One region of the Neobacillus sp. DFD-2R genome, then DNA from elsewhere that is predicted to be linked to it. Evidence: a T-box and tRNA genes for the amino acid it is inferred to sense, from the RefSeq annotation. Region 1 holds a T-box; the other holds one or more tRNA genes.
The links. A T-box is a leader RNA that pairs with one kind of tRNA and senses whether it is charged. The one in region 1 lies ahead of AC3ANV_RS07400 (glycine--tRNA ligase), so its partner is inferred to be a tRNA-Gly.
Positions count from the first base shown of each region.

Region 2: it has a tRNA-Gly gene. The T-box ahead of AC3ANV_RS07400 (glycine--tRNA ligase) is inferred to sense a tRNA for this amino acid. The anticodon was not compared.

Region 1 is NZ_CM173228.1:1,522,776-1,526,008, reverse strand. It holds gene ccpN (transcriptional regulator CcpN) at 1-113, opposite strand, end outside; gene AC3ANV_RS07400 (glycine--tRNA ligase) at 254-1,636, opposite strand; T-box leader at 1,830-2,015, opposite strand; gene recO (DNA repair protein RecO) at 2,066-2,818, opposite strand; gene AC3ANV_RS07390 (YqzL family protein) at 2,852-2,995, opposite strand; gene era (GTPase Era) at 3,155-3,233, opposite strand, start outside.
Region 2 is NZ_CM173228.1:5,013,303-5,016,535, forward strand. It holds gene AC3ANV_RS25150 (class I SAM-dependent methyltransferase) at 13-762, opposite strand; tRNA gene AC3ANV_RS25155 (tRNA-Asn) at 1,050-1,124, opposite strand; tRNA gene AC3ANV_RS25160 (tRNA-Ile) at 1,133-1,209, opposite strand; tRNA gene AC3ANV_RS25165 (tRNA-Gly) at 1,216-1,289, opposite strand; tRNA gene AC3ANV_RS25170 (tRNA-Gln) at 1,310-1,384, opposite strand; tRNA gene AC3ANV_RS25175 (tRNA-His) at 1,401-1,476, opposite strand; tRNA gene AC3ANV_RS25180 (tRNA-Phe) at 1,561-1,633, opposite strand; tRNA gene AC3ANV_RS25185 (tRNA-Asp) at 1,684-1,760, opposite strand; tRNA gene AC3ANV_RS25190 (tRNA-Met) at 1,764-1,837, opposite strand; tRNA gene AC3ANV_RS25195 (tRNA-Ser) at 1,870-1,962, opposite strand; tRNA gene AC3ANV_RS25200 (tRNA-Lys) at 2,003-2,078, opposite strand; tRNA gene AC3ANV_RS25205 (tRNA-Thr) at 2,088-2,163, opposite strand; tRNA gene AC3ANV_RS25210 (tRNA-Val) at 2,169-2,244, opposite strand; tRNA gene AC3ANV_RS25215 (tRNA-Glu) at 2,283-2,357, opposite strand; rRNA gene rrf (5S ribosomal RNA) at 2,401-2,516, opposite strand; rRNA gene AC3ANV_RS25225 (23S ribosomal RNA) at 2,607-3,233, opposite strand, start outside.

The DNA of each region.
Region 1 (3,233 bases):
GCCCGAGTTAAGCTTAATTGATCTGCAATATGCTCTCCCGTGATCGGACCATTGTCCTTAACGATTTGCAAAATTAGTTCCTGGCGCTTAGTCAGTTCTATTGCCCTCACCACCTTATCAAACCTTTATGTATAGACCTTTCACGTACGAAAACGTTATACTTTAATAACAATATTATATACTAATTATTTTTTGTGGAAAAGGGGCGGAACTTCGCTTATGAAAAAGGTGCGGGATTTTCCGCACCTTTTTCTTAAAAGTTAATCTTCTCTTGAATAAAGCTTACAAGATCTGTGATTGGGATTCGTTTTTGTTCCATCGTATCACGATCTCGGACGGTAACCATTTGGTCTTCCTTCGAATCAAAATCATAAGTAATACAGAACGGAGTACCTATTTCATCATGGCGGCGATAACGTTTACCGATAGAGCCTGCTTCATCATAATCAACTAAGAAATGTTTTGATAATGTGGTGAATACCTCTTTTGCTTCATCAGACAATTTTTTTGATAATGGTAATACCGCTGCTTTGAATGGTGCTAAAGCAGGATGGAAATGCATAACTGTTCTAGAAGTGCCATCCTCCAACTGCTCTTCATCATAGGCATTAATTAAAAAGGCTAGAGTCACTCGGTCAGCACCCAATGATGGTTCGATACAGTAAGGGATATACCTTTCATTTGTTTCCGGATCAAGATAATTGAAGTCTTCACCGGAAAATTGCATATGCTGTTTCAAATCATAATCTGTTCTCGATGCAACCCCCCATAGTTCTCCCCATCCAAACGGAAATTTAAATTCAAAATCGGTGGTAGCATTACTGTAGTGGGAAAGTTCATCTTCTGAATGGTCACGAAGTCTTAGATTTTCACGATTAAGGCCTAATGAAAGTAGCCATTTTTCAGCAAATTGCTTCCAATAATCAAACCATTCCAATTCATCACCCGGCTTACAGAAAAATTCTAATTCCATTTGTTCGAACTCTCTTGTACGGAAAGTAAAATTACCTGGTGTAATTTCATTACGAAAGCTTTTTCCGATTTGTGCAATTCCAAAAGGTAATTTCTTTCTCATGGTACGCTGTACATTCTTAAAATTAACAAAAATACCTTGGGCGGTTTCAGGACGAAGGAAGATCTCATTCGTGCTTGTTTCCGTTACACCTTGAAATGTTTTAAACATTAAATTAAATTGGCGAATGCCTGTGAAATCATGACTGCCACAATCCGGACAAGCAATATTATGCTCTTTTACTAATTCCTCCATTTTTTCAAATGGCAATCCATCGACAATCATCTCAATGCCCTTTTCCTCAAGAGCATTTTCAATTAATTTATCAGCACGATGGCGTGCTTTACAATTTTTACAATCAATCATCGGGTCATTGAAATTTCCGATATGTCCGGAAGCTTCCCATGTTCTTGGGTTCATTAAGATACTGGCATCTAACCCAACATTATAAGGGGATTCCTGAACAAATTTTTTCCACCAAGCTTGTTTAATATTATTTTTAAATTCGACACCTAATGGGCCATAATCCCATGTGTTGGCAAGACCCCCGTAAATTTCTGAACCTGGAAAAATAAAGCCTCTGTGCTTTGCATGGGAAACAATTTGCTCCATCGTTACATTCATTATTACTCGCTCCTTTTAAGATAAAATATCCAGCTCCAGCTCCAGCGCCTAGCCTGTTTTCTTCCCGAATAAGCTTGTCGGGGCTAACCACTAAGAAAAGTTCCTTAGTATAAACATCGCAGGAACACGCTGTACTTGTTCCGAAGGCGTTTCCGCTATTAAATAAAAAACTCCCGTCTCTATGCTTAGTAAGCATAGGGACGAGAGTTACCCGCGGTTCCACCCTATTTGCTGCTTCAAAAGCAGCCTCTTTAAAATGTGTAAATAAACACATGATTGCTCAGGAATGCCTTCCTTAGTTCCCTATACCCTAGCTTCCACCGCCCTAGGTTCGCTTTTATAGAGAGTGCTAAGTACTATTTTCCGTCACAGCAACTATTCTTATTAAAAAGATATTAACGAAAACTTGAAAAATTGTCAACAAGTCTTCTATAAGAGATTTTTAAATTGATCCATCGAACTGAGAAATTTCTTCGTTTTTAAGTATAACCCTGAATATTCATCGTAATAGGCTGAGATTACTTTTTTTAACTCAGCCTTTGTTTCTTCTTTTACTGAAATATTCCCTAACCTTGAAAGATCAAAATAATAAAATAGCCGTAATAGTTTTACAGTTGATTGTGATATTTTCAAATGGTACGGGTCTTTTTCAAGACAACGGTGACAGATTATACCGCCTTCTCTAATGGAAAAAGAAAAAAGTCCGTCTGTACTGCCGCAAACGGAACATTGATTTAATATTGGATACATACCCATAACATTTAGCATTTTCATTTCATAAATATTCATCAATACTTCCGGATCAAAGCCGTCGTTCATATAATTTAATGTTTGATAAAGTAATTCAAAATGAAAAGGGTTTGGTTTTTTATCTTCTGTACATTTATCCGTTAATTCGACAATATAACTGGCATAACCCGTTAAAAAGATGTCTTCGCCTATGGAACGCATAGAGGTTATAATTTCCCCCTGCTGCAGGCTTCCCAGGCCTGTTCCTTTTTGTACAAGAAAATATCCGTGAGTAAACAGCTGGGTAATGGAGGAAAGGCGGCTATTGGGCTTTTTAGCGCCTCTTGCCATTACGCCAATCTTCCCCCATTCCCGTGTATAGAAAGTAACAATTTTATTTGTTTCACCATAATCTGTTGTTCTAATAACGATGCCTTCACATTTTTGAAGCATTTAAATCACATCCTGTGCAGGCTAAAGACATACTTATGAAACGGGAAAATCTATTTGTGCTAGCTCTTCATTCAGATTTCCGGGTATTTCTTGGTTTTCCTTCTCAAGCTCTTTAAAGAGAAGATATGTGTCAATATTACCTGTCTGGGTAAATACTTTCCACGTAAAATCCATCATCGAAAACCCCACCTTTCATTATTTAGACTAGCCTTTTTAAAAATCCCAAACCTTACAATTATCATAGCCTGTCTTTCCAAAATCATAAGACGAAAAATTTGTTAATGTTGTCCATGCATATTTTTATAAATAGTGAAATATTTTAGATAGGGTTATTAATCAATATTCATCTTCATTAAAGCCGAAATCGCGAAGCTGGGACATTTTATTTCGCCAATCCTTCTGGACTTTTACCCAA
Region 2 (3,233 bases), 2.0 Mb from region 1:
CAGGCTGCCAACTTAGTTCCGAAACAAATACACCCCAAAACCCAGCGTGTCCCTGCCCCATTTCAAATAGGTTTGTCGCCATGTCCGGATTCGCTGCAGCATCGCTTCACAATCCGGGTCTTCGGGATTTTCTTGACAATAATTTTCAATAGATAAGGAATAAAGCCACTCATATTCATCCCAATCATCCTCATTTGCCACATAGGACCAAAGAGGGATTAATCCTAATTCCTCACCGGCTCTTACCGTCTCCGCATGACTTTTACATTCAGACTCGTCCGCTCCACCAAGAGCCTGCAAATATTCAGCACTTGGTGGCTTCTTCCAGTAGCCTTCTCCTATAATAATAAACCCATTTTTCTTTACGAGACGCTTCAGCGTCTGAAGAGTAGTCTCCAGCCCGCCCAAAGCGTGGGTCGACCCGATACAAATTCCGAAATCATATCCTTCTTGTTTACAGTTCTCGACTGCCAGCTTGGCATCTTCCACAATAAACTCAATACTGTCCTCGGGAATTCTGTTACTTGCTCGTTTTTTTGCTTCCTCGATAGAACCGTCATACACTTCTATCGCAGTTGCTGAAATATTATAATTTTCCACAAGACGAATCAGCAGTTCACATTTTCCTGCTCCAATATCAATTGCTTTATCCTTTGGCTTTGGTGATACTATTCCGATCATTTTCATGATCTTTTCTTCACTTATTGGATTACTAAATGTATGATTGCGATGGGCAATCGCAGAAAATCTGTTTCTCTCCAAATTTATTTCTCCTTTTCTCTTGAATAAAATTCCAGTTATTTTCTTTAAGTTTAAATTTTAATTACTTATACGGCAACCTTGGAAAAAATATTTACTAAAGATAAATAATTTAATCATACTTTTTCAACAAAACTATCACCGCTACGCAGAAATCAAAAAAGACACCATGTAATTTTTAACATGGTGTCTTTTAGTATTGTTTTATATGTAAAAATTCTAAATTGTCTTCAAGATGATTATAAGCTCGTAATACCATTCCATATAATTTAGATGTTCTTTATATAAAATGGCTCCGCAGGTAGGACTCGAACCTACGACCGATCGGTTAACAGCCGATAGCTCTACCACTGAGCTACTGCGGAACAAATTATGGTGGGCCTAAATGGACTCGAACCATCGACCTCACGCTTATCAGGCGTGCGCTCTAACCAGCTGAGCTATAGGCCCATTATTTGGAGCGGGTGATGGGAATCGAACCCACTACATCAGCTTGGAAGGCTGAGGTTTTACCAGTAAACTACACCCGCAAATCTAAAAATGAGAATGATGGCTGGGCTAGCTGGATTTGAACCAACGCATGTCGCAGTCAAAGTGCGATGCCTTACCGCTTGGCTATAGCCCATTAATATAATAATTATTGGGGCGGCTGATGGGAATTGAACCCACGAATGTCGGAACCACAATCCGATGCGTTAACCACTTCGCCACAACCGCCATAATCGACAGTGGTAGTAGGAAACGAATTCCTCTAAAAGGTTTCGAAACCTTGTCTGCCTTTAACAAACACTTTAATCATGATGGCTCAGGACGGAATCGAACCGCCGACACAAGGATTTTCAGTCCTTTGCTCTACCGACTGAGCTACTGAGCCATATAGTACAGTATATATATCAATAGCAGTTGCCTACTAGAAAAAAAAACTGGCGGTCCGGACGGGACTCGAACCCGCGACCTCCTGCGTGACAGGCAGGCATTCTAACCAACTGAACTACCGGACCAAATTGCGGGGACAGGATTTGAACCTGCGACCTTCGGGTTATGAGCCCGACGAGCTACCGGACTGCTCCACCCCGCGACGATAATATTATTAAATTTAAATTTAATTAATGGAGGAGGAAGAGGGATTCGAACCCCCGCGCGGTTTAACCCGCCTGTCGGTTTTCAAGACCGATCCCTTCAGCCGGACTTGGGTATTCCTCCATATAAATCAACCATGTAGGACATAAACCTACATAGAAAATGGTGAGCCATGAAGGACTCGAACCTTCGACCCTCTGATTAAAAGTCAGATGCTCTACCAACTGAGCTAATGGCTCTAAAACTACTGGTGCCGGCTAGAGGACTTGAACCCCCAACCTACTGATTACAAGTCAGTTGCTCTACCAATTGAGCTAAACCGGCAAGAATGGTGGAGGATGACGGGATCGAACCGCCGACCCTCTGCTTGTAAGGCAGATGCTCTCCCAGCTGAGCTAATCCTCCATAATAATGAAAGTTATTTTCGCTAGCGCGAAAAAACTTGGTGACCCGTACGGGATTCGAACCCGTGTTACCGCCGTGAAAGGGCGGTGTCTTAACCGCTTGACCAACGGGCCAACTCTAAAAAACAAACATAAGTATAGCCCCCATTGGGGCATCGCCTGGCAACGTCCTACTCTCACAGGGACAAAGTCCCAACTACCATCGGCGCTGAGAAGCTTAACTTCCGTGTTCGGTATGGGAACGGGTGTGACCTTCTCGCCATTGCTGCCAGACTATTTTCTTTGAGGTTTCATTCCCTCAAAACTGGATAATGCAGAAGAAGTTTGGTAAAAACGAGTTCACCTTGTTCATATAAATATGACTTGGTTAAGTCCTCGAACGATTAGTATCAGTCAGCTCCACACGTCACCGCGCTTCCACCTCTGACCTATCAACCTGATCATCTTTCAGGGTTCTTACTAGCTTGACGCTATGGGAAATCTCATCTTGAGGGGGGCTTCATGCTTAGATGCTTTCAGCACTTATCCCGTCCGCACATAGCTACCCAGCGATGCCTTTGGCAAGACAACTGGTACACCAGCGGTGCGTCCATCCCGGTCCTCTCGTACTAAGGACAGCTCCTCTCAAATTTCCTGCGCCCACGACGGATAGGGACCGAACTGTCTCACGACGTTCTGAACCCAGCTCGCGTACCGCTTTAATGGGCGAACAGCCCAACCCTTGGGACCGACTACAGCCCCAGGATGCGATGAGCCGACATCGAGGTGCCAAACCTCCCCGTCGATGTGGACTCTTGGGGGAGATAAGCCTGTTATCCCCGGGGTAGCTTTTATCCGTTGAGCGATGGCCCTTCCATGCGGAACCACCGGATCACTAAGCCCGACTTTCGTCCCTGCTCGACTTGTAGGTCTCGCAGTCAAGCTCCCTTGTGCCTTTACACTCTACGAATGATTTCCAACCATTCTGAGGGAACCTTTGGGCGCCTCCGT